Pararoseomonas sp. SCSIO 73927: one gene and its partner. The protein of the gene in region 2 interacts with the protein of the main gene of each other region in a pairwise test. Links are inferred from orthologs where the notes say so. Each region holds a gene or a part of one and is shown on either strand. Other genes may lie near its edges. The genes, in order: hfq and rho.

The links.
Region 1: the proteins of rho (region 2) and hfq interact in binary tests that used the Escherichia coli proteins (3 or more experiments, as listed by UniProt). The link is inferred for Pararoseomonas sp. SCSIO 73927 from one-to-one orthologs.

The regions. Positions count from the first base shown.
Region 1 is NZ_CP146232.1:4,553,261-4,568,744, forward strand. The notes cover bases 3,005-5,886. They hold hfq (RNA chaperone Hfq), read right to left. Parts: upstream 4,680-5,886; coding sequence 4,329-4,679; downstream 3,005-4,328. Other genes in these bases: VQH23_RS21585 (inositol monophosphatase family protein), read right to left, coding at 3,005-3,017; hflX (GTPase HflX), read right to left, coding at 3,014-4,348; VQH23_RS21600 (HAD family hydrolase), read right to left, coding at 4,827-5,489; VQH23_RS21605 (D-amino-acid transaminase), read right to left, coding at 5,486-5,886. Also shown: VQH23_RS21570 (TatD family hydrolase), read left to right, coding at 1-524; VQH23_RS21575 (MBL fold metallo-hydrolase), read left to right, coding at 535-1,323; mazG (nucleoside triphosphate pyrophosphohydrolase), read left to right, coding at 1,378-2,169; more of VQH23_RS21585, read right to left, coding at 2,181-3,004; more of VQH23_RS21605, read right to left, coding at 5,887-6,361; VQH23_RS21610 (sigma-54 dependent transcriptional regulator), read right to left, coding at 6,442-7,839; VQH23_RS21615 (PAS domain-containing sensor histidine kinase), read right to left, coding at 7,829-10,036; ntrC (nitrogen regulation protein NR(I)), read right to left, coding at 10,116-11,561; VQH23_RS21625 (ATP-binding protein), read right to left, coding at 11,584-12,735; tRNA dihydrouridine synthase DusB, read right to left, coding at 12,747-13,856; ispD (2-C-methyl-D-erythritol 4-phosphate cytidylyltransferase), read left to right, coding at 14,001-15,146; VQH23_RS21640 (acetoin utilization protein AcuC), read right to left, coding at 15,427-15,484. UniProt on the Escherichia coli protein: RNA chaperone that binds small regulatory RNA (sRNAs) and mRNAs to facilitate mRNA translational regulation in response to envelope stress, environmental stress and changes in metabolite concentrations.
Region 2 is NZ_CP146232.1:1,711,405-1,726,795, forward strand. What follows is about bases 2,282-5,070. They hold rho (transcription termination factor Rho), read right to left. Parts: upstream 4,424-5,070; coding sequence 3,140-4,423; downstream 2,282-3,139. Other genes in these bases: VQH23_RS08135 (GNAT family N-acetyltransferase), read right to left, coding at 2,282-2,577; VQH23_RS08140 (hypothetical protein), read left to right, coding at 2,778-3,023; VQH23_RS08150 (Calx-beta domain-containing protein), read left to right, coding at 4,897-5,070. In the rest of the region: VQH23_RS08125 (MFS transporter), read right to left, coding at 1-825; VQH23_RS08130 (helix-turn-helix transcriptional regulator), read left to right, coding at 882-1,679; more of VQH23_RS08135, read right to left, coding at 1,819-2,281; more of VQH23_RS08150, read left to right, coding at 5,071-8,745; VQH23_RS08155 (AmpG family muropeptide MFS transporter), read left to right, coding at 9,079-10,353; VQH23_RS08160 (DMT family protein), read left to right, coding at 10,350-10,697; VQH23_RS08165 (hypothetical protein), read left to right, coding at 10,925-12,328; VQH23_RS08170 (DMT family transporter), read right to left, coding at 12,749-13,189; VQH23_RS08175 (hypothetical protein), read right to left, coding at 13,257-14,225; fluoride efflux transporter CrcB, read right to left, coding at 14,439-14,891; VQH23_RS08185 (MFS transporter), read right to left, coding at 15,228-15,391. UniProt on the Escherichia coli protein: Facilitates transcription termination by a mechanism that involves Rho binding to the nascent RNA, activation of Rho's RNA-dependent ATPase activity, and release of the mRNA from the DNA template.

The DNA of each region.
Region 1 (15,484 bases), 2.8 Mb from region 2 along the record:
CCCGGATCATCGGGATCGGGGAGTCGGGGCTGGACTACTTCTACGACACCTCGCCCCACGAGGTGCAGCGGGAGAGCTTCCGACGGCACATCCGGGCCTGCCAGCGGACGGGTCTGCCGCTGGCGATCCACGCCCGGGACGCGGATGACGATATCGCAACGATCCTGGCCGAGGAGCGGGAGGCCGGCGGGGACTTCCCGGCGCTGCTGCACTGCTTCTCTTCCACCCGGGCGCTCGCAGAGCGGGTGGTGGCGGACGGCGGCTACGTCTCGCTCTCCGGCATCCTGACCTTCCCGAAGAGCGAGGAGTTGCGCGCCATCGTGGCGGACCTGCCGGAGGACCGGCTGCTGGTGGAGACGGACAGCCCTTACCTGGCGCCGGTTCCCAAGCGCGGGAAGCGGAACGAGCCTGCCTGGGTGACGCACACGGCCGCCGTGCTGGCGGCCGTGCGGGGCTGGGAGGTGGCACGGGCGGTGGAGATCACGACGCGGAACTTCGAACGCCTCTTCACCCGGTGCCGGTAGAGCGCTGTTCTTGCTAAAAATTGTCATCCTCGGCTGCGGCGGATCCAGCGGCGTGCCGCTGCTCGGCGGGGCCGATCATCGCGGGGCCTGGGGGGCCTGCGACCCGGGTGAGCCGCGGAACCGGAGAACGCGGTCCAGCATCGTCGTGCAGGCGCCTGACGGTACGACACTTCTCGTCGACGCCGGGCCGGACCTCAGGGCGCAGCTCCTGGCGGCGGGGGTCGGGCGCGTGGATGCCGTGCTGCTGACCCATGCGCACGCGGACCACGTGACGGGGCTGGACGAGCTGCGGATGATAAACCGGATCATGGGCCGGGCCTTGCCGCTCTACGCCACAGAAGAGACGCTGGGGGAGGTGACGCGGCGGTTCGACTACGCCTTCCGCGGGGTGACGCCCGGCTTCTTTCGACCGGCGTTGGAGCCGTTTCCGGTGCGGCCCGGCGGGACGGTCGAGATAGCCGGCTTCCCGGTGCGGCTGTTCCGGCAGGACCACCGGGTGATGGACACGCTGGGGCTACGGATCGGCCGGTTCGGCTATTCGACCGACGTGGTGGAGATGCCTGAGCCCGGCTTCGAGGCGCTGGCCGGCGTGCGGGACTGGATCATCGGCTGCTTCCAGCGCGCACCGCATCCCGTGCACGCGGACCTGGCGAAGGCTGTAGCCTGGTCGCGCCGGATCGGGGCGGAGCGGACGGTGCTGACCCACATGGGGCCGGACCTGGACTGGGCCTGGATGCGGCAAAACCTGCCGGCCGGGGTCGAGGCGGGCTACGACGGGATGATGCTGGAGGTGACGTGACATGGCTCCTAATTTTTACATAATCTACATTACGCACCTGTCGGGTTCGGCGGCGTGAGTGCGGCGGCGGAACTCGACCGCCTTCTCGCCATCATGGCGCGACTGCGGGCGCCCGATGGCTGCGCCTGGGACCGAGAGCAGGACTTCCAGTCCATTGCTCCCTACACGGTGGAGGAAGGCTACGAGGTCGCGGAGGCGATCGGGCGCGGTGACCGGGCGGCGCTGAAAGACGAGTTGGGCGATCTCTTGTTCCAGGTTGTCTACCATGCGCAGATGGCCGAAGAGGAAGGCCGCTTTGCCTTCGCCGACGTGGCAAAATCGATCAGCGACAAGATGATACGGCGCCATCCTCATGTGTTCGGCGAAGCGGCGGCGCGGGACGCGGCCGCGCAGACCGAGGCCTGGGAGGTGCAGAAGGCGGCCGAGCGGGCGGCGCGGGCGGAGACGGGGACGCTGGCCGGGGTGGCGGTGAACCTCCCTTCCCTCACCCGCGCGCTGAAGCTGACTCGCCGCGCGGCCCGGGTCGGATTTGACTGGCCCGAGCCCGGGGCGGTGCTGGACAAGCTGGAGGAAGAGGCCGGCGAGCTCCGGGCGGAGCTGCCGGGCGCCGATCCGGCCCGGCTGGCGGATGAGGTGGGCGACCTCCTCTTCGTCCTGGCCAATCTGGCGCGGAAGCTGGACCTGGACCCCGAGACCTGCCTGCGCGGCGCGAACGCGAAATTTGAGCGGCGCTTCGGGGCAGTGGAGGCCGGGTTGGCGAAGGAGGGGCGCGGACCGGCCGACGCTTCCCTGGAGGAGATGGAGGCGCTCTGGGCCGCGGCGAAGCGGGCGGAGCGGGGCGGCTAGTCGGCCAGCTGCTAGTCTCCCAGCAGGGCCGCCCTCGCCTCCTCCCAGCTCGCGCGGTCCGGCGCACAGATCAGGCCGCCGGCGCGGTCCGTGGCGGGAAGATAGGGCGTGCCGTCGAAATGGGCGGCGTAGCCCCCTGTCTCCCGGTGGATGAGCCAGCCCGGCGCGTGGTCCCAGGGCATGAGCCGGTTGTAGAGCGAGACATGGATGTGGGCGCTCGCCAGCAGCCGGTACTCGTGGGCGGCGCAGCCGAGCTGCCAGGTCTTGGCGAGTCGGGGCAGGCGGGAGGCGACGTGGCTCTTCTGCGGCTCCTGCAGATAGCCGTAGGAAATGCAGCCGGTCATGAGACCTACCGGCACCGGGGGCGCCACGCGCAGCGCGGGGCCGCGGCGTCCGTCCTCGCCGGTGATCCAGGCCCCCTCGCCTTCCGCCGCGATCAGCGTGTCCGCGCCGACGGGATCGTGGATCCAGGCGGCGACCACGCGGCCCTCAACGAAGGCAGCGGCCATGCAGCCGAAGATCGCCATGCCGGCGGCGAAGTTCGCGGTGCCGTCCACCGGGTCCACCACGAAGGCGAGCGGCGCGTCGGCCAGGCGGGACGACAGGGCGGGATCGGCAGCGCAGGCTTCCTCCCCTACCACGAGGCAGCCGGGGAAGCGCTTCTCCAGCGCGGCCGTGATCACGCGTTCCGCGCCCTCATCCGCGTCCGTCACCATGTCCAGCGGGCCGGACTTGGTGCGGATGTCGGAGGCGGCGAGACGCCGGTAGCGGGGCAGGATCTCGGCCCGGGAGGCGGCGCGCAGGACCGCGTCCACCTCTGCCAGGGCGGCGGCGTCGAAGCGGGTCATTCCACGCCGTGCCCTTCCATTCCCGCGAAGCGGGCGCGGTTCGCCGGGGAGAGGCGGACGGAGAGGTGGATGCCGTCCTCGGCGTCGTTCCGCTCCACCACCTCACCGTGCTGGTAGAGCCAGGCGAGGCCCGCGCCGTCCTCCGGCGCGAGGGTGAGGTGCTCCATCACCATGCCGGCCGCCAGGCACTCGTCCAGCCCCAGGCGGAGCGTCTCCAGCCCCTCGCCGGTCAGGGCGGAGACCGCGACGGCTCCGGGCAGCGGCGGGGGCGGCTCCTCCAGCAGGTCGGTCTTGTTCAGGACCTCGATCACCCGGCCTTCCCAGGCCTCGTCCAGCGCGGCATCGGGGCCGGAGGCGAGGTCGTTCAGGACCTCCAGGACATCGGCGCGCTGCGCGGCGCTGTCGGGGTGGGCCACGTCGCGGACGTGGAGGATGATGTCGGCGGCCGCCACCTCCTCCAGCGTGGCGCGGAAGGCCTCCACCAGCTGGGTCGGCAGTTCCGAGATAAAGCCCACCGTGTCGGAGAGGATGACGGTGCGGCCGGAGGTCAGGCGGATGGCCCGCATGGTCGGGTCCAGCGTGGCAAAGAGCTGGTCCTGGGCGTAGACGCCGGCGCCGGTCAGGGCATTGAACAGGGTGGACTTGCCGGCATTGGTGTAACCGACCAGCGCCACGACGGGGAACGGCACCTTGGTGCGGGCCTTGCGGTGCAGGCCGCGGGTGCGGCGCACCTGTTCCAGCTCCTTCTTCAGCTTCACCAGGCGCTCGTCGATGAGGCGGCGGTCGATCTCGATCTGCGACTCACCGGGGCCGCCAAGGAAGCCGAAGCCGCCGCGCTGGCGCTCCAGGTGGGTCCAGGAGCGGACGAGGCGGGTGCGCTGGTAGGAGAGGTGGGCGAGCTCGACCTGCAGCGAGCCCTCCTTCGTGCGCGCGCGCTCCCCGAAGATCTCCAGGATCAGGCCGGTGCGGTCGATGACCTTGCAGCCCCAGGCGCGCTCCAGGTTGCGCTGCTGGACAGGGCTGAGGGCTGCGTCCACCACGGCGACCTGCACCCCCTGCTCCGCCATGGCGGCGCGGGCGGTCTCCACCTGGCCCTCGCCCAGCAGGGTGCTGGGGCGGCGGGCGCGGAGCGGGAAGATCGCGGTGTGGACGATGGCGACGCCGATGGAGGCGGCCAGCCCGACCGCCTCCCCGAGCCGCGCATCGGCGGCGCGGGTGGCGCCGCGGCCATCGGTGATCCCCCGCTCCACAAGGCTCGGGGGGCGCTCCCAGGGAAGAATGACGGCGGCGGGGGTCGGCCCCGCCGCCCGGTTAGTCGTGGCTTCCGACAGGGCTCGGCTCGCGCGGCGTGAGGGTCATGGTGGTCTCCCGGACCGGGGCACCGCCCTGGGTGGGCTGCGGGGCAGCGGGACCGGCGCCCGCGCCGGCAGAGGCCGCGTCGAACAGCATGATCGGGGCGCCCGGCATCACGGTGCTGATCGCGTGCTTGTAGACGAGCTGGGTGTGCCCGTCACGGCGCAGCAGCACCGAGAAGTTGTCGAACCAGGTGATGATGCCCTGCAGCTTCACGCCGTTCACCAGGAAGACGGTGACGGGGGTCTTGCTCTTGCGAACATGGTTCAGGAACACGTCCTGCACGTTCTGGGACTTCTCGGCAGCCATTGGCTGATGTCCTTCTTCTTTAAGGTCGCCTGGCCCCCTCCATCGAGGGGCCGTGGCGGCACGGATGCGGCTTTTCTTCGCGGGCCGGCCCGTGGCCGCCCCGCCCCGCTGGGGCGCGCATCCTCGCCCCTGTCGGGACAGGCAGACTCACCCGGCGGCGGCCGCCTTGTCCAGCGCGGATAGCGCATCCGTCATCTGCGCGGCGGTGAGGAAGTGCAACGCGGGGGCCGCCGCGGCGGGGCCGCCATCATGCGCCGCGTCGCCGAGCAGCACGGGAAGGAGGCCGGCGCGGCGGGCGGCGTCCATGTCCAGGGCGTTGTCGCCGACGTACCAGACCGAGGCGCCGGGCGTGACGCCGCAGGCGGCGCAGGCGACGCGCATGGGGATCGGGTCAGGCTTGTCCGCCGCGCAGTCGCCCGCGCCGACGAGGGCACAGAACAGCGGCGTCCAGCCGAGATGGTCCGCCTCCGCCCGAAGCAGGGAGCCGCCCTTGTTGGAGAGGACCGCCATGGGCGCGATCCGCGCGGCCCCGCGCAGCGCTGCCTCGGCGCCAGGCATGGGGCGCAGCACCTCCAGGTGGGTGGCCCGGACGGCGGCGTAGAAGATGTCCCGCGCGTGCTCCCAGCGGTCGCCGAAGATGCCGGGAAAGCTGTCGCGCAGGGATTTCCGGACGCGCTCCTTCACCTCCTCAAGGGTCCATTCCGGCAGGCCGGCGTCGCGGAAGGCGGCGTTGAGGCCGGCGCGGATGGCGGGCCAGCCATCGGCCAGGGTGTTGTCCCAGTCCCAGATGATCGCGGAGGGACGGGTCATGCGGCGTTGCGCGGCGCGCCCTTCGCGTGGCGGGCGAAGATGTCGAAGAGGCGGCGGGTGACCGGGCCGGGGGTGCCGTCACCGACGGGCCTGCCGTCGATGGAAAGGACGGGCTTCACGAAGGAGCCGGCGGAGGTGATGAAGGCCTCCTGCGCCCGCGACAGCTCCTCCAGAGAGACGGGGCGCTCCTCGGCCCGCAGCCCGTGCTCCGCCATCTCCGCCAGCAGGGCCGCGCGGGTGCAGCCCGGGAGGATGGCGTGGCCGAGTGGCGGGATGCGGAGCACCCCCGCCTCGTCCACGGCCCAGAAGCTCGTCGCGGCGCCCTCGGTCACCACGCGCGTGGCGGGGTCGAAGAGGATCGCCTCCCCTGCCCCGGCCTCCCTCGCGGCCTGGCGCGCGAGGACGTTGGCCAGGAGGTTGATGCTCTTGATGTCGCGCCGGGCCCAGCGGTGGTCGGGGTGGGTGATGGCGGCGGTGTTCCAGCCCTCGATGGTCTCGGGATAGGCGGGGGCGCGGCGGGCCGTGACGACGAGGCTGACGGGGGGCGCAACCTTCGGGAAGGCGTGATCGCGCCGGGCGACTCCCCGGCCGACCTGCATATAGACGAGCCCGTCCGCTGTGATGCGGTTGCGCCGGACCACCTCGCGCAGCACCAGCCTCAGCGTCGCCAGCGGCATGGGCATGTCGATGCGGATTTCGCGGAGGGAGCGCTCGAGCCGGGCCAGGTGCAGCTCCTCGTCGAGGAAGCGGCCGGCGTGGATCTGCACCACCTCGTAGATGCCGTCGCCGAGCTGGTAGCCGCGGTCCTCGATGTTCACGCAGGCGTCGCGCTGGGCGACGTAGCGCCCGTTCACGTAGGCGATGCGGGACACGGACAACCCTTCGAGCCGGAGAGAAGAGCCCCCAGCCCTACTCCCGGCGCGGAGCCCTGGCCAGAGCCGCGGGGCGGGGATCAGGCGTTCGCCCGGTCCTCCGCCTGCACGCCCAGAAACTTCAGCTTCCGGTGCAGGGCCGAGCGCTCCATGCCCACGAAGTTGGCCGTGCGGCTGATGTTCCCGCCGAAGCGGAGGAGCTGGGCCTCCAGGTACTGCCGCTCGAAGAGCTCGCGCGCGTCCCGGAGCGGCAGGGTCATGATCTCGCTGGAACGGTCCAGCTTCAGCATGGCGGGGGCGGAGGAACCGACCTCGGGGGGCAGCATCTCCGGCCGGATCGGGTCGGCGGGGCCGCCCGGGGCCATGATGAGGAGCCAGTCCACGAGATTCCGCAGCTGGCGCACGTTGCCCGGCCAGTCATAGGCCTGCATCGCCGCCATCGCGTCCTCGCTGATCTCGCGCGGGGGCACGCCGGAGTTGTCAGCCGACTTCGCCATGAAGTGGCGCGCCAGGGCCGGCACGTCCTCCCGCCGCTCCCGAAGGGAGGGCATGCGGATGGGGACGACGGCGAGGCGGTAGTAGAGGTCCTCGCGGAACTTGCCCGCCGCGATCTCCGCCGAGAGGTCGCGGTTGGTCGTGGCGGTCACCCGCACGTCCACCTTCACCCGCGTCGCGCCGCCGATCCGCTCGAACCCTTGCTCCTGCAGGGCGCGGACGATCTTGCCCTGGGTCTCCAGGGGCATGTCCGCCACCTCGTCCAGCAGCAGCGTGCCGCCATGGGCGCGCTCCAGCACGCCCTGGCGGCGGGGCTGGGTGGTCGGGTCGGCACCGCCCTCTACCCCGAACAGCTCCTCCTCGAAGCGGGCGGGGTTCAGGGTGGCGCAGTTCAGCGCGACGAAAGGCTCGTCGGCGCGGCGGGAGCGGGCGTGGATCATCCGCGCCGCCACTTCCTTGCCGGAGCCGGCAGGACCGGTGATGAGCACCCGCGAGCCAGTGGGCGCCACCTTCTCGATCGCGCCCCGGATGCCCGTGACGAGGGAGGAGGTGCCGACCAGCTCGGTCTCCGAGCCGCTGCGGAGCTTCAGCTCGCTGTTCTCGCGCTTGAGGCGCGCCGCCTCCAGCGCGCGGGCGACGATGAGCAGCAGCCGGTCCGACTTGAAGGGCTTCTCGATGAAGTCGTAGGCGCCCTGCTGGATGGCCTGGACCGCCGTCTCGATGGTGCCGTGGCCGGAGATCATCACCACCGGCACGCGCGGCTCCTCGCGGTGCAGCGCCTCGAGGATGCCGAGGCCGTCCAGCCGGGAATTCTGCAACCAGATGTCGAGGATGACCATGCTCGGGCGCTTCTGCCGGAAGGCGGTCAGCGCCTGATCGCTGTTGGCCGCCTGCCGCACCTCGTAGCCCTCGTCGGCCAGAACGCCGTCGATCAGGGCACGGATGTCCGGCTCGTCGTCCACGATCAGGATGTCATGCGCCATGGCGCAGCATCTCCGTTCCCTGTTCCTGCATACCCTGGGGCAATCCGTCCGGCTCCGCGGTGTCCTTCGGGGGCGCCTCGTCCAGGGGCAGGGTCAGGGTGGCCCGGGCTCCCCCATCCGTCCCGTCCGCGAGCGCCAGCCCGCCGCCATGGTCCTCCATGATCTTCTTCACGATGGCAAGCCCAAGGCCGGTGCCCTTGGCCTTGTGGGTCACATACGGTTCCGTGAGCCGGTCCCGCTCCCCGTCCCCCGGCAGCCCGATGCCGTTGTCCTCCACGGAGACGTGAAGCCAGCCGGGGACCGGGACCATCTCCACCGTCACCCGGCCGCCCGCCTCCCCCTCCGGTCGCATGGCGATCGCGTCCGCGGCGTTCTGGAGAAGGTTGGTCAGCGCCTGGTTGATCAGGCGGCGGTCGCAGCGGACCGAGACGGGCCCTTCCGCTGCGCGGAACTCGTACGCGATGCCGGGATGGGCGTCCCGCTGCAGCACCAGCGCCTCCCGCACCAGCTGGGCGGGGTTCTCCGGGCGAATAACGGGCTGCGGCATGCGGGCGAAGGCGGAGAACTCGTCCACCATGCGGCCGATGTCGCCGACCTGCCGCACGATGGTGTCCGTGCACGCGCGGAAGGTGTCGGGGTCGTCGGTGATCTGCTTCAGGTAGCGGCGCTTCAGCCGCTCCGCCGAGAGCTGGATGGGGGTGAGCGGGTTCTTGATCTCGTGGGCGATGCGCCGCGCCACGTCGGCCCAGGCCGCCATGCGCTGGGCCGAGAGGAGGGCGGTGATGTCGTCGAAGGTCAGCACGTAGCCGGAGAGTCCGCCCGCGTCGAACTCCGCCCCGATCCGCGCCAGAAGGGTACGGCGGCCGGAGGGGCCCATGATCGGGATCTCCTCCGTCCGCGGCTTCTCCGGCATCGCGGCGGCGGCGGCGAGGATGCCGCGGAAGTCCGGTGCCACCTCCGAGAGCGGCTGGCCGATCGCGGCCTCGAGGTCCTGGCCCAGCAGCTCGCTCGCCGGGCGGTTCGGCAGGTTGATGCGGCCGGCGGCGTCCAGCCCGATCACGCCGGCCGAGACGCCGGCCAGCACGCTCTCCGTGAAGCGGCGGCGGTCGTCCAGCTGGCGATAGGCCTCCAGCAGCTCGCTCCGCTGGGCCGCGAGCTGGTTCGTCATGCGGTTGAAGGCGCGGGAGAGCGAGCCGACCTCGTCGTCCGGACGCCCCTCCTCCACCCGCACGGAGAGGTCGCCCCCCCTCACCCGCTCGGCGGCGTTGATGAGGCGGGAGATGGGCCGGGCAATCTGGTTCGCCATGACGAGGCCGATCAGCACCGCGGCCAACAGCACCAGCAGCGTCGCGATGGCGAAGATCATCACGAAGGTGATCTGCAGGCCGGACCGGTTCTGGTCGAGCTGGTTGTACTCCTGGAAGGCCAGCTCGGTGCGCTGCATGTGCTCGATGATGGAGGGGTCGAGCGGGCGGCCGATGATGAGCATCAGCCCCGGCTCGATATCGAGCGCGATGAGGCCGCGCACGCGCCCCTCCTCCCCCTCCGCTTGGAGGACGGCGACGTCGCCCTGGCGGGCGATCTCCATGGCCCAGGCCGGCGGCGGCTCCACCACCAGGGTGGTGCCGAGCCCGGCATTGGCGATGACGCGCCCCAGCACCGGCTCGAAGACTGAGGCCTCGGTAAGGCCGCGCAGCGCGGTGTGGGTGGCCAACACCTGGCTGAATCCCAGCGTGTTGTCCGGCAGCATCGGCGCGGCGCGGTTCAGGTCCGCCGCCATCGACAGCGCGTCGGCGCGGATCGTGTTGCGGTTCTCGTCCAGGTAGGCGCGGGAGGCGACGAGGCTGGCCTCCAGCGTGTCCCGGACCTTGTCGGAGAACCAGGCCTGGATGCCGAGCTGGAAGAACACCGTGGCGAAGACGGCCACCAGCATGGCCGGCACGACAGCGACCCCGCCGAGGAGGAGGACGAGGCGGACGTGCAGGCGCGATCCCGCGCTGCCGCGCCTGCGCTCCGCCCAGACGCGGACGAGGCGGCCGGCAAGGCTGGCCGCGAGCAGCAGCACGAAGGCGGCGTTGACCAGGACGAGGCCGGCAGTCTGCCCCGGCGTCACCTCGCCGAAGGGGCTGCCGCCGGCCAGGACTGCGAAGGAAGCGATGCCGACCGCGAGCGCCCCGAGGGCAAGGGCGAGCGTCATCACCCGGCCCAGCAGCCGGTCCGCCAAGCGGCGGGTGACGCCCCTGGGCCGGCGCGGATCCCCCCTCACGCGCGCGGCGTCACGAGAGGCCGCGCACCACCGGCAGCTCCAGCTCCCGGATCTTCTTGCGCAGCGTGTTGCGGTTCAGGCCGAGCATGGCGGCGGCCTTGATCTGGTTACCGCGGGTATTGGCGAGTGCCAGGCGGAGCAGCGGGCGCTCCACCTCCGCCAGAACGCGCTCATACAGGTCGCGCACGGGCATGCCGTCGCGGTGGGCGCTCATGAAGGTGGCGAGGTGGCGCTCCACCGCCTGCTCCAGCGTCTCGGGCGCGGCCGTCGCGGCGGGGGTACCGGGGGCGGGCTCGGCCTCGGAGAGCTCGGCCGCCACCGCGTCCTCGCCGATCACCTCCTGCGGGTAGAGGGCGGCGAGGCGCCGCATCAGGTTCTCCAGCTCCCGCGCGTTGCCGGGCCAGGGATGCGCCTTCAGTCGCTCCACCGCGTCGTTGTCCAGCGACTTGGCGGGCAGGCCGGCGGCCTTGGCGCGGTCGAGGAAGTGGCGGGCGAGCAGCGGGATGTCCTCGGCGCGCTCGCGGAGGGGTGGCAGCCGAATGGGCACCACGTTCAGGCGGTAGAACAGGTCCTCGCGGAATACGCCGGCGCGGATGGCCTGCCGAAGGTCCCGGTGGGTGGCGGCGACGATCCGCACGTTCGCCTTGATGGGGGAGCGGCCGCCGACGGTGGTGAACTCGCCCTCCTGCAGCACGCGCAGCAGGCGGGTCTGGGCCTCGGGCGGCATGTCGCCGATCTCGTCGAGGAACAGGGTGCCGCCGGCGGCCTGCTCGAAGCGGCCGACGCCGCGCGCCATGGCGCCGGTGAAGGCGCCGCGCTCATGCCCGAACAGCTCCGCCTCGATCAGGTCGCGCGGGATGGCGGCCATGTTCACGGCCACGAAGCTCCCGGAGCGGCGGCGGGAGTAGTCGTGCAGGGCGCGGGCGACGAGCTCCTTCCCCGTGCCGCTCTCACCGGTGATCATCACCGTCAGGTCGGTCGTCGTGAGCCGGGCGACGGTGCGGTAGATTTCCTGCATCGCGGCGGAGCGGCCGACGAGGGGAAGGCGCTCCTCCTCCGTCCCCTCCTCCTCGCCCTCCGGCACGGCGGCCGGGGCGGCCAGGGCGCGCTGGACGAGGGAGATCAGGTCCTTCAGGTCGAAGGGCTTGGGCAGGTAGTCGAAGGCGCCGCGCTGGGCGGCCTTCAGCGCGGTGGCGAAGGTGGATTGCGCGCTCATGACCACCACGCGCAGCTCCGGGCGCACGCGGCGGATGCGCGGCACCAGGTCCAGCCCGTTCTCGTCCGGCATCACCACGTCGGTAATGACGAGGTCGCCCTCCCCGTCCTCCACCCAGCGCCACAGCGTGGCGGCAGAGGAGGTCGCGCGCACGTTGTAGCCCGCCCGGCCGAGGGCCTGGGCGAGGACGGTGCGGATGGCGCGGTCATCGTCCGCGATGAGGATGGTGCGTTCGGTCATTCTTCTTCTGGGAAGAGGAGGTTCAGGCGGTCTGGCGGACCCGCGCGCGGCCTTGCGACGGCTTCTGGCCCTGGGGGGCGTTGGCGGGCGGCTTGGCGAGGGAGAGGCGGAAGACGGTGCGGCCGGGGCGGCTCTCGCACTCGATCAGCCCGCCATGGTCCGCCACCAGCTTTGCGACCAGGGCGAGGCCGAGCCCCTGCCCGCCGCGCTTGGTGGTGATGAAGGCGTCGAAGAGACTGGCGCGGACCTCGTCGTCGATGCCCGGCCCGTTGTCCCGTACCGTCACCTCCAACGGCAGGTGCACCCGCTCCCGCGAGCCGGGGATGGCGAGGCGGACGCCGTGGCGGTAGGCGGTGGTCAGGACGATCTCGCCTTCCCGCGGGTCCACCGCCTCGGCCGCGTTCTTCACGAGGTTCAGCAGCACCTGCACGAGCTGATCCCGGTTGCCCCAGACGGGCGGCAGGGAGGGATCGTACTCCTGCTGGATGCGGAGATGGGCGGCGAAGCCGGTGCCGGCGATCCGGCGGACATGGTCCAGCACCTCGTGGATGTTCACCGCCTCCCGCTCCAGCGGGCGCTCGGAGAACATGTCCATCCGCTCCACCAGGTCGCGGATGCGGTCCGCCTCGTCCTGGATGAGGACGCAGAGCTCCCGGTCCTCCTCGGAGGCCGCCTGTTCCAGCAGCTGGGCGGCGCCGCGGATGCCGGAGAGCGGGTTCTTCACCTCATGCGCCAGCATGGCGGCCATGGCGCTGGCGCCCCGGGCGGCGCCGCGGAAATTCATCTGGCGGTCCAGCTTTTGGGCGGTGGAGCCGTCCTGCAGGGTCAGAACGACCGCGCCGGGCATCTCCGGCAGCGGCGCGCCATGGGCGGCTACCCCTTCCCGGTGGATGCGGGGGGAGTGGAGGACGAGGTCGTGGTCGGAGATCGGGGCATCGGCGGCGCGGACCTGTCGAACCAGGGCCGGCAGGCGTGAATCCTCCGGCAGCAGGTCCGTCAGGTGCATCTGGGCGAGGCTTGCAGAGGAGAGGCCCAGGAAGGTCTCGGCGGCCGGGTTGGCGAAACGAAAGCGCTCCCGCTCGTCCAGCAGCACCACCGGAACCGGCAGGGCGGACAGGAGCTGCGCGGTGCCGGGCAGGTCGAGTGCGGCGATCGGGTTCAGGCTATCCGGCACTCCGCGCCTCCTCAGGCCGCCAGCGCGGCGTCGTCTCCGGCCTCCCGGCCGGCGTCGCGGAACCCTTCCCGCACGCCCTCGACCCCGGCCTCGATCAGCGGGCGGTAGAAGGATTCGATGGCCGCAAGCGCGGCCTCCACGGTGTCGGCGCCGTTGATGCGCACACGGAACTCGGCGCTGCCGGGCAGGCCGCGCGAGTACCAGGCGATGTGCTTGCGGGCGAGGCGCAGGCCGGGATCGGTGCCGTGGTGATGGAGCATGGCGGCGTAGTGCTCCATCAGCATGGCGTACTGGGCCTCCAGCGAGGGGGCCTCGGGCGCCATGCCGGTGGCGAGGTACTCCGCCACCATGCCCGCCAGCCAGGGGCGGCCATAGGCGCCGCGGCCGATCATCACGCCGTCCGCGCCGGACTGTCGCAGTGCCTCCTCGGCGTCCTGCGGGCCGAGGATGTCGCCGTTGACGATCACGGGGATCGCGACGGCGGCCTTCACCTTGGCGACGAAAGCCCAGTCCGCCGTGCCGGTGTAGAGCATCTGGCGGGTGCGGCCGTGGACCGTGACCATCCGGATACCGCACTCCTGCGCGATGCGGGCGAGGTTGGGGGCGTTGAGGCTGCTATGGTCCCAGCCCATCCGCATCTTCAGCGTGACGGGAACGGAGACGGCCTTCACCGTCGCCTCCAGGATGCGGGCCGCCTTGATCTCGTCCCGCATCAGGGCGCTGCCGGCCTGCTGGCCGATCGCCACCTTCTTCACGGGGCAGCCGAAGTTGATGTCCACCAGCGCGGCACCGTGGTCCACGGCGAGGCGCGCGGCCTCGGCCATCACCTCCGGCTCGCAGCCGGCAAGCTGGACGCTGGCGGGACCGCCGAAGCCGTCCACCTCCGCCATCTTCAGGGTCTGGCGGTTCTCCCGCACCATGGCCTGGCTGGCGATCATCTCGCTCACCACCATCGGCGTGCCGTGGCGGCGGGAGAGCTGGCGGAACGGCAGGTCGGTCACGCCCGACATGGGGGCGAGGATCACGGGGCGCTCGATCCGGATGTCCCCAAGGACGATCGGCCGCAGCCGCGGGCTGCCGCTCGGTTGGGCAACCTCTCCGATGCGTGATGTTGTCGGCATGGGCATCTGCCTATCAACCGGGCAGGTGGCCGGTCAAGCACCATCGCGTGGTGTCCATGCTGCGATGCAGGATTCAGGCTGCGGGCGATTTCCCCCCGGGCCGCGCCGCATTAGGTTCCGCCGCCTATGGCAGGGGTTTGCGGGATGCGGGTGGCGGCGTTGCTGATGGCGGCCGGTCGGGGTGAGCGGCTGGGAACGCCGGATTCCAAGCAGTTCCTGCCGCTGCTCGGCAGGCCCGTGCTGCGCCACGCAGCGGAGGCGCTGCTGCGGGACGGCCTGGTGGACATGCTCCAGCCCGTCTGCGCCGAGGCCGAGCGCGGGCGCGTGGACCGGATCCTGGCGGGGCTGCCCGCCCGCCCCGCCGTGGCGGGCGGCGCCACGCGGCAGGCGAGCGTGCGGGCGGGGCTGGAGGCGCTGGCGGCCGAGCCGCCGGAACTGGTGCTGGTGCACGACGCCGCCCGGCCGGTGGTGCCGGCGGGAACCGTCGCCGCGATCGTGGCGGCGCTGGCGGACGCGGAGGGCGCCATCCCCGCCCAGCCCGTGGCCGATACGCTGAAGCTGGGCGAGGGCGGCGTTATTTCCCGCACCGTGCCGCGCGAGGGGCTGCACCGGGCGCAGACGCCGCAGGGCTTCCGCTTCCCCCTTCTTCTTGACCTGCACCGCGCGGCGGCGGAGGGGGCCACCGACGACGCATCCCTGCTGGAAGCGGCGGGCCGCGCCGTGCGCCTCGTTCCCGGATCGGAGGACAATGTGAAGATCACCTATCCCGGCGACGTCGAGCGAGTGGAGGCGGCGATGCTGCCGCGCTTCCTGCCGCGCGTGGGCACCGGCTTCGACGTCCACCGGCTCGTGGAGGGGCGCAGGCTCTTCCTCTGCGGGGTCGAGGTGCCGCACACCATGGGGCTGGACGGGCACTCGGATGCCGATGTGGGGCTGCACGCGCTCTGCGACGCGATCTACGGCGCGTTGGCCGAGGGCGATATCGGCCGGCACTTCCCGCCGAGCCAGATGCAGTGGAAGGACGCGGATAGCACGAGGTTCCTGATCCACGCCGCCGGGCGGATCGCGGCGCGGGGCGGGGTGCTGGCGAACGCGGACGTGACCCTGATCTGCGAGCGGCCGAAGATCACGCCTCACGCGCCGGCGATGATCGCCAGGGTTGCGGAGCTGCTGGGCGTGCCGGAGGACCGGATCTCGGTGAAGGCGACCACGACGGAACGGCTGGGCTTCCCCGGGCGGGAGGAGGGGATCGCGGCGCAGGCGGCCGTCAGCATCCTGATCCCGTCCTAGACCTTGGCCGGGCGAGGTCGTCGGCATCGCCCTCCGCGACCGGGAGGGCGACAATGCAGGGCGTTCAATCGGCGTGACAGGCGCGGCTGCGCGCCCGCAACGCCTTCAAGCGGAGGTGGGTGGCCTCCGAGATGAGGGCGCCCTCCCCTGCCTCCTCGATCCGGCCCGCCCATCGGTGGTGCGCTCGTGGCCGGGCAGGATATTGACGCAGGCGGCCCGCCGCACCTCGGCGGCGATGGCTGAGACGATCGGAGGTGAGTCGCGCGTGTTCGTCGGGGTCTCACCCGGCAGTCTCGGTTAGTGGCAGATCCTCCAGCACCGCCGCGCAGGCGCGCACC
Region 2 (15,391 bases):
GCGGTCGATCATCCGGCCGACGGTGAACTGAGTGAGGCCGCCGAAGAGCGTGGCGGTGAAGGCCAGCGCCCCGACGAGGGGCAGGAGGGACGGGCTGTCCGCCATCCGCTCCTGCATCAGCTTCGGGATCAACAGGGTGAAGGCGTTGAAGACGAAGCCGGAGGCGACGGCCATGAGCATGAGGGAAATCACGGCCTGCCGCACGACCGCGGGCGGGATCTGCGGGAAGGGGCGGGCGTTCTTGATATGCTGGCGGGCGTCGTAGGGCGGCTCGCGCAGCCACATTAGGCCGAGGACGAGGGCGGCGGTGGCGGGGACGAGGAAGGCCCAGCGCCAGCCGGCCTGGGTGACCAGCAGCGCGGTGACCACGGGGGCGGAGGCGACGCCGAGGTTGCCGAACACGCCGTTGTTGCCCATGGCGCGGCCCACGCGGTCGCCCGCCGCCTCCACCAGCATGGCCGTGCCGATCGGGTGGTAGATGGCGTTGAACAGCCCGGCCAGCCCGAGCGCGGCGGCGAGACCCCAGGGGCCAGAGACGAAACCAGCCAGCAGCAGCGATCCGCCGACGCCGAGGAAGAAGGCCGCCATCAGCGCGTGGCGCCCGACCTTCTCGGCCAGCCAGCCCATGGGCAGGGCGCCGATGCCGTAGAGGACGAACATGCCCGTGCCCAGCGCCAGCACCGGCCCGTACTCCGTGCCGAAGACCGCGCCGTTGGCGGCCACCATGCCCAGCACGGCCGTGGCGAGGATGAGCAGCATGTAGTGGCAGACGAAGTGCGCGGCGTTGATGAACCAGATCTGCCGAGTGGCGGGGTCGGTTGGCATTGGCGTTCTCCTCACCCCTAACCTATCCTGGCCGGGCCAAGACGTTGGGCCATAAGATGTCGCGAGCCGGCCAAACTGTCATTCCGAACCTGGATCTGCCGCAGGACGCGGTGGACCGGCCCATGGCGGCCTTCCTGCGGGACTACGAGGACGGCCAGGTCACCGGGCGGCACCGGCACGCGCGGGTGCAGCTCCTCTACGCCCTGCGCGGGGTGATGCGGATCACCACGGACGCGGCGAGCTTCGTGGTGCCGGCCGGCCGCGCCCTCTGGGTGCCGGCGGGGGAGCCGCACTCCGTCGCCATCGTCGGCGCGGTCGCCATGCGGGCCCTGTTCCTGCGCGCGGACGCCGCGCGGGCGGGGCCGGAGGGCGTGGCCGTCCTCGCCGCCTCACCCCTGCTGCGGGAACTGATCCTGGCGGCCTGCGATGAGCCGCTGGAATGGGACGAGCGCGGTCGCGGCGGCCACCTCGCCGCCCTGATCCTGGATGAGATCCGCCGCGCCCCCAGCCTGCCCTTCGGCGTGCCGGAGCCGCGCGAGCCGCGCCTGGCCCGGATGGCGGCGGCCCTGCGGGAGGATCCCGCCATTCCCTGGTCCCTGGAGGAGTGGGCGGCGCATGTCGGCGCCTCCCCGCGCAGCCTCTCCCGCCTGTTCCGGGCGGAGACGGGACTGTCCTTCGGTGCGTGGCGGCAGGCGTTGCGCCTGGCGGAGGCGGCGGCCCTGCTGGCGCAGGGCGTGCCGCCGGCCAGGGCGGGCGCGGCCGTGGGCTACGCCTCCGCCCCTGCCTTCGGGGCGGCCTTTCGCGCGGCCTTCGGGATGACGCCGGCCGGGGTGCAGGGGATGCGGGGCGGGTGAGGTGGTTCCGGCGGGCCCCCGGGTGTGTGCGCCATGGCCCGCGCCGATGGGCACCGCCCCGGGCGCGACCCCTGCCTCCTGATCCGCAGCAGCCCGGGCGATGTTGACCGGGGAGGGCCCCGTGCCCGGGGATGCGCCGCTAGTCGCGCAGGAAGTAGCGGTAGCCGTAGACCTCCGCGAAGCCGGACGCCGCATAGACCCGGCGCGCGGCGGCGTTGCCGGGGGCGACCTGCAGCCAGCACAGGCCGGCGCCCTGCCGCGCGCCCCAGCCGGCAAGGGCGCCGAGCAGGCGGCGCCCCAGCCCCTGGCGCTGGAACTCCGGCCGCACCGCCAGATCGAACAGGCCGCAGAGCCGGCCATCCGCCACGGCGTGGCCACAGGCCGCCGCCATCCCGTCCACCCGCAGCACAAGCCAGGCGGCGGGGCGGGCCATCAGCGCCACCGCCTCCCTCTTCTCCGCCCGGCGGGTTTCGTCCTGGTACTCGGCGGTGGCGAGGACGGAGAGCCACTCGGCGTCCGGCCCCTCGCACAGATGCGCCGCCGGGTCGTCCGCTGGCGGCACGCGCCCGGTCATGACGAGCGCGCCCTCGGCCTCGCGATAGCCGCGGTCGAGGAGCAGGGTGGCCAACCCGGGCGGGTCCAGCGGCGTGGAGCGGAAGCGGCAGGGCAGGCCGAGGCGGGCGTAGTGCGCCTCGGCCCGGGCGATGCGGGCCGGCAGCTCCGGATCATCGGCGAGGTCCAGGGAGGAGGCGGCGTTCGCCCGCCCGGTGCCGCCGTGGAAGGCGCGCAGCACGAAGGAGCCGTCCCAGGCCACGCGCGGCGCCGGCACGGCGTTCAGCGCCGCCCGTTCCAGCAGCGGGGCATCCGCCCCGTCCAGCCCTGCCGCGCGATCCATCATGCCCCCGACCCCTGTCCAGGCCACCAGGATGAACCCGCGGCGGCGGCGTGCCAAATGCACCGGGGACAAATGACCGGAGCGGAACAACGGGGATCATACATCCGGAGCCGGATGACAGGGGCGGCAGGTCCGCCGGACGAAACCGACTCATGAAGGGCGCGTTGGTCCACGGCAGACCATACAGACCAGGAGAGACAGTGATGAAGACCACCGCTTTCGCGCTCGCCATCGCCGCCGGCCTGATCGCCGCGCCGGCCTTCGCGCAGGTGTCCACGGCCCCCACCCCGAACGCCCCGGGCGGCGTGACCCGCGACCAGGGCGCGGGCGTGCCCGGCATGTCCGCCTCCCCCGCCGCCCCGCTCGGCTCCGCCGGCGGCCCGCCGAACCCGCAGGCCGGCAACCAGGGCACGCAGCCCCCGTCCCAGCAGGGCGGCGGCAGCAACTGATCCGCGGCCCCGTGCCTCGATCCCCGGGTTGATACCTGGGGTCTGAAAAAGGAAGGGCCTGCCCCGGGAGACCGGGGCAGGCCCTTCGCCATTTCCGGGGCCAGCCCCTGGGCAGGTCAGGTGTTCATCGCGTCGAAGAAGTCCTGGTTCGTCTTGCTGTACTTCAGCTTGTCCAGCAGGAACTCCATCGCGTCCTGCGTGCCCATCGGGTTCAGGATTCGGCGCAGGACCCACATCTTCGACAGCTCGGCGCGGTCCACCAGGACCTCCTCCTTGCGGGTGCCGGACTTGGTGATGTCGATCGCGGGGAAGACGCGCTTGTCGGAGAGCTTGCGGTCCAGCACGATCTCCGAGTTGCCGGTGCCCTTGAACTCCTCGAAGATCACCTCGTCCATGCGGCTGCCCGTGTCGATCAGGGCCGTCGCGATGATCGTGAGGGACCCGCCCTCCTCGATGTTGCGCGCGGCGCCGAAGAAGCGCTTCGGGCGCTGCAGCGCGTTCGCGTCCACACCGCCCGTCAGCACCTTGCCCGAGGAGGGCACGACGGAGTTGTAGGCGCGGCCGAGGCGGGTGATGGAGTCCAGCAGCACCACCACGTCGCGCTTGTGCTCCACCAGGCGCTTGGCCTTCTCCAGCACCATCTCCGTCACCTGCACGTGGCGCGTCGCCGGCTCGTCGAAGGTGGAGGCCACCACCTCGCCGCGGACCGTGCGCGCCATGTCCGTCACCTCCTCCGGCCGCTCGTCGATGAGCAGCACCATGAGGAAGACGTCGGGGTTGTTGGCGGAGATGGACTTGGCGATGTTCTGCAGCATCACCGTCTTGCCCGTGCGCGGGGGCGCCACGATCAGCGCGCGCTGCCCCATGCCGATGGGGGAGACGAGGTCGATCACCCGGTGGGTGTTGTCCTTCAGCGGCCCCTTCTTATCGGCGGGCTGCGCCTCCACCTCGGGGTTCTCCATCCGCAGGCGGCGAGTGGGGTAGAGGGGCGTGAGGTTGTCGAAGTTCACGCGGTGCCGCACGGCCTCGGGCGGCTCGAAATTGACGGAGTTGACCTTCAACAGGGCGAAGTAGCGCTCACCGTCCTTCGGCGCGCGGATCTGGCCTTCCACCGTATCGCCCGTGCGCAACGCGAAGCGGCGCACCTGGGCGGGGGAGACGTAGATGTCGTCCGGGCCGGGAAGGAAGTTGGACTGCGGGTTCCGCAGGTAGCCGAAACCGTCGGAGAGGATCTCCAGCGTGCCGTCCCCGTAGATCGCCTGGTCGTTGTCGGCGAGCTGCTTGAGGATGGCGAAGAGCATGTCCTGCTTGCGGAGCGAGGAGGCGTTCTCGACGCCGGTCTCCTCCGCGAAGGCGAGGAGGTCGCCGGGGCTCTTGGCCTTCAGTTCGGATAGGTGCATTCGGGTGATCTCGATCGCCCGACCGGGTTCGGCGGGCCGATGGGGGAGGGGTGCGCGGAACCTGGATCGACGCGGGACGCGCCTCCGCCGGGCGGCGGGGTTCCGGGGACGGTGCCCTGATCCTGGCCCCTGGTCTTGGCAGGGGCGCTGCCGGGCAGGGGCAGGGTGATGGCCGAGGGGCGCCACGAGGGCGACCTGCGGCTCTGCACCGGCCGGAAGCCTAAGCACCCTGCCGATGCGGCGTCAATCCCGTAGATGGCGCAAAACCTCGCAAAATCAAGAACCAGCGCCGTTTCCCGGCGTGCCGCTGCGCCTTGCCCGCGATCCGTTCACACCTTCAGTACCGGTTACCAGAATACCACGTCCCGACATGGAGCCTTCATCGGGGTGTCACAGACCGCCCCTAAGCACCCCCAGCCCCGGCCTTGCCCGGGCGAATGGCGGCCCGGCACGGCGGGCTACGGGGAGCGATCATGAGCACCAATTACTGGTCCCTGCGCAATCAGGGCAGCCTTACCCAGAACTGGTCCGCCGCCGGGCTGATCTCCGCCGCCGATGACTGGTCCGGCGTGCCCTCCATCGTCGGCTACCGTGGCGACGATCTGACGGGTGCCACCGGCGCGGATCCGCGGACGCTCACGGCCGGCACCGCGAGCCCGGCGAACGTGATCGCCAACCAGACGAACACGAGCATCAACAACGGCGGCATCGCCGAGTTCGAGATCGCGAACCCGACCGTCGCCCTGCAGGGCTCCGGCACCGCCGACGCCCCGAACCTCGTGATCTACCTCGACACCACGGGCGTGCAGGACGTGCGGCTCGCCTTCACAGCGCGCGACATCGACGGCACCATCGACAACGCCGTGCAGCAGCTGGCCGTGCAGTACCGCGTGGGCGGGACCGGCGCCTGGACGAACCTGCCGAACGGCTACGTCGCCGACGCGACCTCCGGCCCGAGCCTGGCAACCCAGACCACGGACGTCTCCGTCACCCTGCCGCCCGACGCGGCGAACCAGGGCCAGGTCGAGGTGCGGATCATCACCACCAACGCCGGCGGCAGTGACGAGTGGGTCGGCATCGACGACATCGCCGTCACCTCCTCCCCGCTCGAGGCCGGCACCACCACCCTCACCGTCTCCGACGCGACGGTGGTCGAGGGGAACGACGGCACGCAGAACCTCGTCTTCACCGTCACCCGCAGCAACGCGGACAGCGCCTTCACGGTGAACTACGCGACGGCGGCCGGCACTGCGACCGCGGACGCGGACTTCACCGCCGCCGCCGGCACCCTCTCCTTCGGCGTGGGCGACGGGCTGACCCGCACGGTCACCGTCGCCGTCGCGGGCGACACGGCGGTGGAGGGTGACGAGACCCTCACCCTCAACCTCTCCGGCGCCACCGGCGGGGTGCAGGTCACCGACGCCGCGGGCACCGGCACCATCACGAACGACGACGTCGCGGTCACCCGGATTTTCGACATCCAGGGCGCCGGCCACACCTCCGACTTCGCCGGGCAGACCGTCACCACCACGGGCGTGGTGACCGGCATCTACCGCAAGGCGACCGGCGAGCGCGGCTTCTTCATCCAGGACCCCGAGGGCGACGGCAACGACGCCACCTCCGACGGCGTCCTCGTCTTCACCGGCGGCAGCTACGCGGACGTGGCGGTGGGTGACCTGGTGCAGGTGACGGCCCGCGTGACGGAGTTCACCCGCGCCGGCCAGGCCGGGAACCTCTCCCTCACCGAGCTGACGGGCGCGACCGTGCTCAAGACCGGCGCCGTGGCGGTGAACCCCGAGACCGGCCTGCCCGTGAACATCACCCCGGTGGTGATCGGCAACGGCAACGCCCCCGGCGAGCGCGTGGCGCCCACGGGCAGCTTCGGCGACGACCCGGAGACCGGCACCTTCGACGTCGTCCGCGACTCGATCGACTTCTACGAGAGCCTGGAGGGCATGGCGGTCACGCTGGAGGATTTCCAGGCCACCGCCCCCTCCTCCTCCTTCACCGAGAGCTGGGGCGTGACCAACGGCGCCTCCAACCCCGACCGGACGCCGAATGGCGGCGTGATCGCGAAGGAGGAGACGCCCTTCGTCAGCCATGAGCCGGGCCAGACCGGCAGCTACGACTTCAACCCGGAGCGCGTCCAGCTCGAGAACGACCTGGATAACAACAAGGACGGCGCCTACGACTTCAACTGGACGAACAACACCGGGGCCGGATTCGGTGACGCCACGGGCATCGTGAGCTACGACCGCGGCGCCTTCGAGGTGCACGTGACCGAGGCGCAGTCCCCCGTGGACACGCTGACGGAGAAGGAGGTCACCACGATCGAGGCCCATGCGGACCGCATCCGCATCGCGAGCTTCAACGTGGAGAACCTGGCCCCCAGCGACGGCACGCCGGTGCTGGACGCCACCCCGGACAAGCTGGACCGCCTCGTCACCGCGATCCGCGACAACCTGAAGCTGCCCGAGATCATCTCCCTCCAGGAGGTGCAGGACAGCACCGGCGCCACCGACAACGGCGTGGTGGACGCCACCGCGACGCTGCGCGAGCTGATCCAGGCCATCTACAACCAGACCGGCAAGCTCTACGCCGCGATCGACGCGCCGCCCGAGAACAACCAGGACGGCGGGGCGCCGGGCGGCAACATCCGGACCGCCTACCTCTTCGACGCCACCGCGGTGCGCGCCGGCGGCACGGCGGAGCTGGACGGGATCAACAACCTTACCCTCGTCTCCGGCTCCGACGATCCCACCACCGCCTACCAGGAGCTGATCTACAGCTACCCGACGGAGAACCGCATCGGCGTGGACGCGCCGGAGTTCGAGCCCTACGTGGACGCCAACGGCGCCACCCAGGGCGGCACCCGCAAGTCCGTGCCCGTGGTGTTCGAGAGCGTGCTGAGCGGCGAGAACTTCCTCGTCGTCAACAACCACTTCAACTCCAAGGGCGGCTCCAACGCCCTCTTCGGCACGGACCAGGACACGCCGCTGCCGAACGAGGACAAGAACCAGTCCGCCTACCGCCGCGAGGCGCAGGCCGAGGCGGTGCGCGACTACATCGAGAGCATGCTCGGCACCGTGCCGAAGGTCGTCGTCACCGGCGACATCAACGAGTACCAGTTCTTCCCCGCCACCAAGATCCTGACGGGCGAGCTGGAGATGACGGGCACCTGGCAGGGCGGCGCGGCGGAGAACACGCCCCCCACCCTCATCCCCGGCACGCAGATCCTCTACTCCACGATTGAGAGCCTGCCGGAGAACGAGCGCTACACCTACGTGTTCGAGGGCAACTCCCAGGTCCTCGACCAGATCCTGCTCTCCGCCGCCGCCAATGCGGGGATGGAGTACGACGCGGTGCACATGAACGCCGAGTTCGCCGACCAGATCTCGGACCACGACCCCTCCGTCGTCTCCTTCGTCGTGGCCCGCTCCGCCGCCATCGCGACGGGGGGCGACGACGTCATCGACGCCCGCGCCTTCCGGGAGTTCTACGGCCGCGCCACGAACCTCAACGGCGACGACATCATCCAGGGCCTGGGCGGCAACGACCGGATCGTGGCCGGGACGGGGAACGACCGCCTGGAGGGCGGCTCGGGCGACGACGTCCTCCTCGGCGGCGAGGGCGACGACCGGCTTCTCGGCGGCGAGGGCAACGACCGCCTGATCGGCGATGCCGGCAACGACACCATGGCCGGCGGCAACGGGAACGACATCTACACCGTGACCGAGGCCGGCGACGTGGTGATCGAGCTGGCGGGCAACGGCACCGACCGTGTCCTGGCCTATGCGGACTACGCGCTGACGGCCGAGGTGGAAGCCCTCACCCTCATGGGCACGGCCGTCTCCGGCCTCGGCAACGCGCTGAACAACCGCATCATCGGCAACGAGCTGGGCAACGTGCTGAACGGCGGCGCGGGGAGCGACGCGCTGCTCGGCGGCGCGGGCGACGACCTGCTCATCGGCGGGACGGGCCGCAACACGCTGACGGGCGAGGAAGGCGCGGACCGCTTCCGCTTCAACGCCCCCGCGGATGGCGGCGCCACGCGCAACACGATCACCGACTTCGAGGCGGGCGTGGACCGGATCGAGCTGAGCCGCTCGGTCTTCACCGCCTTCACCGTGGACGGCGAGATCGCGGCCGAGCAGTTCGGCATCGGGCGCGTCGCGGCCACGGCAGAGCAGCGGGTGGTCTACGACCCGGGCACCGGCCGGATCGTCTACGACGCCGACGGCGCCGGCGGCGAGATCGGGATCGTCGTCGGCTTCGCCCAGGCCAATGCGGGGATCAGCTCGGCCGACATCTGGGCGGTCTGACCGTGGCCAGGGGAGGCGCCGCCTCCCCTGGACCCCTCCGCCGGGGGGGGGCCAACGGGCCCCCCGGACCCCGCGATCGGGCTGCCGCGGATACGACGGCCGAGCGTGCTTCTGGAGTCCCTAGCTGCCGGGACTGCGCTGGCAGTCGCCTGAGGCCATTGGCCTCAGGCGCACCGCCTCACGAACACTCCGCGGCAGCTTCTTAGAAGAAGATGTGAGGGGGTTGGAGGCACTGCCTCCAACGGGGGAGAGAACTCTCTCTCCCCCTGGGGCCGCCCGCACCGCCAACCAAGCCCTCCCCCGCGGCCCTCCCCCGTGGCACGGTCCGGCCCGATGCACCCGCTTCGCGAACGCCGCTTCCTCGTCCTCCTCGCCCTCGGCTTCTCCGCCGGCGTCCCGCTGCCGCTGGTGGCCGGCCAGGTGCTGCGCCAGTGGTTCACGGAGAGCGGGCTCTCCCTGACCGATATTGGCCTCACCGCGCTCATCGGGCTGGCCTACTCGCTGAAGTTCCTCTGGGCCCCGGCGCTGGACGCGGTGGCGCCGCCGCTCCTGGCGCGGCTCGGCCGGCGGCGCGGCTGGCTGCTGCTGATCCAGCCGCTCCTGATCCTCGCGATCCTCGCCACCGGTTTCAGCAACCCGGCGGCCGCGCCGCTGACCACGGCCGCCCTCGCCGCATTCGTCGCCTTCCTCTCCGCCAGCCAGGACATCGTGGTGGACGCCCACCGCATCGAGATCCTGGAGGAGAAGGAGCAGGGCTACGGCCTGGCCTGCTACGTCTGGGGCTACCGGCTGGCGCTGCTGGCCAGCGGCGGCGGCACGCTCTGGCTCGTGGGCGCGCTCGGCTGGGGCGGGGCCTACGCCTACGCCGCGGCGCTGATGCTGGTGGGCGTGGCCGCCACCCTCGCCTCGCGTGAGGGGCCGGCGCGCCCCGCCCCCGTCCTCTCCTGGGGCGGGCGCCTCAGCACCTCCGTCGTGCAGCCCTTCGCGGACTTCATGCGGCGTCCCTACTGGCTGGCCATCCTGCTCTTCATCGCCCTCTTCAAGCTCGGGGAGGCGCTGGCGGGGGTCATGACCACGCCCTTCTACCGCTCCCTCGGCTTCAGCCGGGAGGAGGTGGCGGCGGTGGGCACCGTCTTCGGCCTCTTCGCCACCCTGGGCGGCGCGCTCGCCGGCGGCTGGGTGGTGGCCCGCCTCGGCACCGCCCGCGCGCTGATCCTCACCGGCCTCGGCCAGATGCTCTCCAACCTCATGTACGTCGCGCTCGCCGGTGCCGGGCACAGCCTGCCGATGCTCTGGCTCCAGGTGGGGATCGAGAACTTCACGGACGGCCTCGCCGACGCCGCCTTCGTCACCTACCTCTCCGGCCTCACCAGCCGCGCCTTCACCGCCACGCAGTACGCGCTGCTCTCCTCGCTCGCCGCCGTGCCGCTGCGCACGCTCGGCGCCTTTTCCGGCACGCTGGCGCAGTCCCTGGGCTGGCCGGGCTTCTTCCTCATGACCACCGCCGCCGCCCTGCCCGCCATGGCGATCATGCTCTTCCTCCTCTGGCGCCTGCCGCCCGCGGAACCGGCGCGCCGCGTGGAATCCCCTGCGGAGCCCCTTGCATGACACCCGCCGCAATCTGGACGCCCCTCCTCCTCATTGGCTCGAACGTGCTGATGACCTTCGCCTGGTACGGGCACCTCAAGCGCCCCGCCTGGCCCCTCTGGCTCGCCATCCTCGCCTCCTGGGGCATCGCCTTTTTCGAGTACTGCCTCGCCGTGCCCGCCAACCGCATCGGCTACGGCACCTTCACCGGCCAGCAGCTGAAGGTGATGCAGGAGGTGATCACGCTGGGCGTCTTCGCGGTCTTCTCGGTGGCCGGGCTGGGGGAACCGCTGCGCTGGAACTACCTCGCCGCCATGGGCTGCCTGATCGCGGCGGTCGGGTTCCTGTTCCTGAAGGTGGACTAAGGACCGCCCGAGCACGCCGCCGCCTTACCAGACAGGATGTGCCGGCCCGGGAAAGGCCGCCCGATCGAACCGGTTCCGCGCGGCCGATCGGGGGAGCGGTTGGCCTGCCCTCGGCATCGGGCGCCGCCTCAGCCTTTTTGGTTCCGACTGCGCACTGATCTGCTGTTATCATCGCGGGGCCTGTCGGCCGGCGAGAGATGCCCGTCCGGTCGAGGCCAGGGGGACCGATGACGATGGCAGAGCGCAACCCGGTCGTACTCATCCACGGCTACTCGGACCAGGCAGCCTCCTTCAAGCCCTGGAAGCAGGCCCTCATCCGCGAGGGCTACAAGGAGGAGGAGGTGCATGTCTGCGAGTACAAGTCGCTCACCAACGAGGTGACGATCAAGGACGTCGCCGAGGGCTTCGACCGGGCGCTGCGCACCCGCCACGGGATTCACCCTGATAAGCCCTTCGACGCGATCGTCCACTCGACCGGCATGCTCGTGCTGCGCTCCTGGCTCAGCACCTACCCGGGCCGCCGTGGGCGCCTGAAGCGTCTCATCGCCCTGGCCCCGGCCACATTCGGGTCGCCGCTCGCCCACAAGGGGCGCGGCTTCCTCGGCGCCATGTTCAAGGGCAACAGGATACCGGGGCCCGACTTCATGGAGGCGGGTGACCTGATCCTCGACGGTCTTGAGCTCGGCAGCCGCTTCACCTGGGACCTGACCCATATCGACGTGCTGGGCCAGAACCCCGACCGCAAACCCTATTTCGGCAAGGGCCCGGACTCGCCCTGGGTGTTCATTCTCTGCGGCACCGAGAGCTATGGAGGTCTGCGCGGCCTCGTCAACGAGCCCGGCACGGACGGCACCGTCCGCTGGGCCGGCTGCGCCCTGAACACCCAGAAGATCACCATCGACCTGGCGCGCGACGGCGCGGCCCGCCGGCCGGATGACGCGAAGCGGTTCGACAGCTCGGAGATCGTTGCCGACAGCACGCTGCCCATGCCGGTCTGGCTGATCGCGGGGCGGGACCACACGACCATCCTCAGCACGCCGGAGGGAGCGGCCCTGAACCTCGTCCTCTCCGCCCTGCGCGTGAAGGACGAGGACGGCTTTACGGGATGGCAGCAGGAAGCGGAGGCGGCGACGAAGGATACGATGGGGTCCGCCCCGCAATGGCAGCAGTTCGTGGTGCGCGCGGTGGACGAGCGCCGCGATCCCATATCGGACTGGTACATGGAGCTGTTCGAGACCGCGCCGGACGGAACGAGCACGCGGGTTGATTTCGACCTGAACGTGCACGCCTACCGCGCAGATCCCAGCCTGCGCTGCTTCCATGTGAATCTGACGGACCTCGGGGGCCTGTGGCCCGACGGGAATATCCCGCCGCTGAAGGTGCGGGTCATCGCCTCGTCCGGCTCCGATCTGGTGGGCTATCACGGGCTGGGAAGCGAGAGGATCACCCCCGATGGAGTGAAGATGACGCGGGACGGGGTCTGGGATGCGGAAGTGAGCCTTCCCGAGACGTTCGGCGACGCGAGGGCGCGCCTGTTCTGGCCCTTCACGACCACCTTCCTCGAGCTGCGCCTGAACCGCGATCCGATGCCGTTCGGCGAGGATAAGAACCGCGTCTGCTACTTCGTGTGATACCGGCGTGTCCCTGTCCCGACCTGCTGGGGCGGGCAGCCCCAGGGGAAGGTTTTGCCTCCCCCTTGGAACCCCCTCCACCGGGGTGGCAACGGCCACCCCGGACCCCGCGAGAGGGCTGCCGCGGATGCGACGATCGAAAGGGTCTCTGACCCAGGGCAGTCAGTTCTGCCCTTGCAGTCGTTTCGGGTCATCGACCCGAAACGCACCGTCAGCGAAGCGAGACCAGTTCGAAGAAGAAGATGATGGCGGGAGGTCCGGAGGGAGGAAGAATTCCTTCTTCCTCCCTCCGGCCACGGAGGCCCAGCGAAAGACCAGGGCGGAGGCCTGACGGCGTGAGGCGGCCGGGGTTGCGGTCCGGCCGCTGGCCCGAGGATTTGTCGAGCGGCCGCGGCGATCGGTGCCCGGACCTCCGGCCGTTCAGAACCTGGCGACGAGCACCACCCCCGCCACCATCAGCGCCCCCCCGAGGAGGCGCAGGGCGGAGGCCGGGTGCACCTCGAAGCCCAGCAGGCCGAAATGGTCCAGCACGAGGCTGGTGACGATGGCCGCGGTCAGCGTCACGGCCGTGAAGGGGCCGGCGCCCATGGCCTTTGCCTGGGTGAGGGTGACGACGACGTAGAAGGCGCCGAGCAGCCCGCCGATCCAGCCCCACCAGGGCACGGTGCCGGCGTGGCGGAGCAGGCCGTCCGCGGGCCTGCCGATGAAGGGGGCGGCGGCGAGGACGCCGAGGATGCCGACGAGGTAGACGACGAGGGCGGGCACGACCGAGCCGGCCCCGAGCCTCTCGTTCAGCGTGGCGTTGCTGCCGGACTGCAGCATGTTGAGGACGCCCGCGATCGCCGCGAGGATGTAGGCCATGCCAGCGCTCCGGTATGCCGCCCCGGCTTAACGCGCGGGCGGTGTCCCCGCTCCGTCCGGCCGCGTCCTAATCCTCCTCGTCCCGCATCTCCTGCGGACCCTGCTCCAGGCGGCTGCGAACGGCGGTCAGCTCCTCCAGCCAGCGGTCCAGCATGGCGCGCAGGCCCTCGGGGGTGACGCCCTCCACGCCGTCGAGGCGGGAGACGACCACGCGCTTTTCCTCCGGCAGCTCCACCCGCGCCCAGCGGGTCAGGGCGTGCAGGGCCAGTGCCAGGGCCAGGGCGTCCCCTTCCTCCACGTTGATGGCGAGGGAGAAGACGATGGTGCCGTAGTGCCAGGCCAGCGCCGGCGGGTCCTCCTCCTCCACCGGGTCGGTCAGCTCCACCTGGAAGGGCAGGGGGGCGCCGTGCTGCACCAGGAAGGCGGGGGCGGAATCCTCGTCCTCCGGCTCGCCCTCCACGATCTCCAGCCCGGCCTCGCGCAGCAGGCCCTCCACGTGGATGGGCCGCAGCCCCTCCATGAAGGCCTCCGTCTCGCCCAGCGCCGTCTCGTGGATCACGGAGGCCTGGAGGGGAATTTCCGGGGTCCAGCCGAAGGCGCCCGTCAGCGCTTCCAGCACAGTGCGGGCGAGGGAGGCGCAGCCGGCCTCGTCCAGCGGGGGCAGGTCGCGCGACCAGTCCTCCCGGCCATGGGGCGGCAAGGTGAGGCCGAGATCCTTCAGCACCGCGGCGCGCTTGCGGGCCGAGACGGGGAGCTTGGAGAAGGCGCCGCGCGCGGCAAAGCGGCCGGAGGCCACCTCCACCGCGCTGCTGGCGAAGGGGGCGGAGAAGACCTGGGCGTAGGCCGCTTCCGCCATGCCCGGCAGCATCGCCGAGACGGTGAGGAAGCGCATGTCGCCCAGCGCCCAGGAGATGCCCTCCTCCTCCGGGTCCCAGAGGCAGACGCCCATGATTGCGCGCGTCAGCTTGCGCAGCACCTCCGCCGGCGTGCCGCGCCCGCCGCGGTGCAGGGTCCAGCCCCGGGTCCGTCGTTCCATCGTCATCCCACCATTGTTTGCGCGGGCGCCCGGATCGCCAAGGGGCGGGGGAGAGCCCATTTCCGCCCCGGGCCCGGCCCGCCCCTCGCTGCGGTTCCGAGCGGGCGCGCGGAGAGGCGGATGCGGGCTTCGACCAGCCTGTCACCAGGGGCCGACCCTGGCCCGGGCGGCCGCCGAGGCGCCGCGTGCAGGCCCCGGTGCCGCAAGAGGTCCTCAGCGCTTGGTGGGCGGCCGGGACGAGGGCAGGTCCGAGTCGCCCGCCATCACCACCATCCCCGGCGGGGGAACGGGCGGTGCCGCGAGCGCATAGCCCGCCGCCGTCGCCGCCAGGCAGAGCAGCACGGAGCCCGCGACGTTCCCCAGCGCCGCCAGGACCCGCCCCTCCCTCAGCAGCTCCAGCGTCTGCAGGCTGAAGGAGGAAAAGGTGGTGAAGCCGCCGCAGAGCCCCACCATGACGAAGGCGCGCAGGTCGGCGTTTCCCCCGTAGCGCCCGCCCGGCGCGGTGAGGGCCGCGAGGAGGCCGATCAGGAACGACCCGCCGACGTTGATGGCCACCGTGCCCCAGGGGAACCCCGCCCCCCACCAGCGCGCCGCGGCGGTGCTGAACCAGCCCCGCGCCACGCTGCCGATGGCACCGCCAAGGGCGATCCAGAGATAGCCGGGCATGCCAGTCCTCCCTTTCCGGAACGTCCCGGGCACTGGAAGAGCCCTCTCTTCCTCGCCCTTCGCCGGCCCGCCGTGGCCAGAGGGAGGAAGAAGGAATTCTTCCTCCCTCCGGACCTCCCACCATCATCTTCTTCTAGCGGTTTGGCCCCGGCTTCACTGACCCACGCCTCGGGGCCTGGCCCCGAGGCGACCGACAGCGCAGGACCGTCGCGGTGGGATCGGGGTGCCCTTTGGGCATCGCGCCCGCGGCAGCCCGGACGCGGGGTCCGGGGAGCCCGCCGGCTCCCCGGCGGGGATCCAAGGGGCGGCGCCCCTTGGGGCCGCCCGCGCACCGGCTCAGGACCGCGCCGCGCCGTTCTCCCGCACGCCCGCCAGCAGCACCGCGCCGATCGCCATGAAAGCGGCCGTCGTCGCGATCCCCGCGCGCTGGCTGCCGCTGGCCTGCGTCACGGCGGCCAGCACGGCGGGGCCGAGGAAGCCGGTGATGCGGCCGGAGAGGG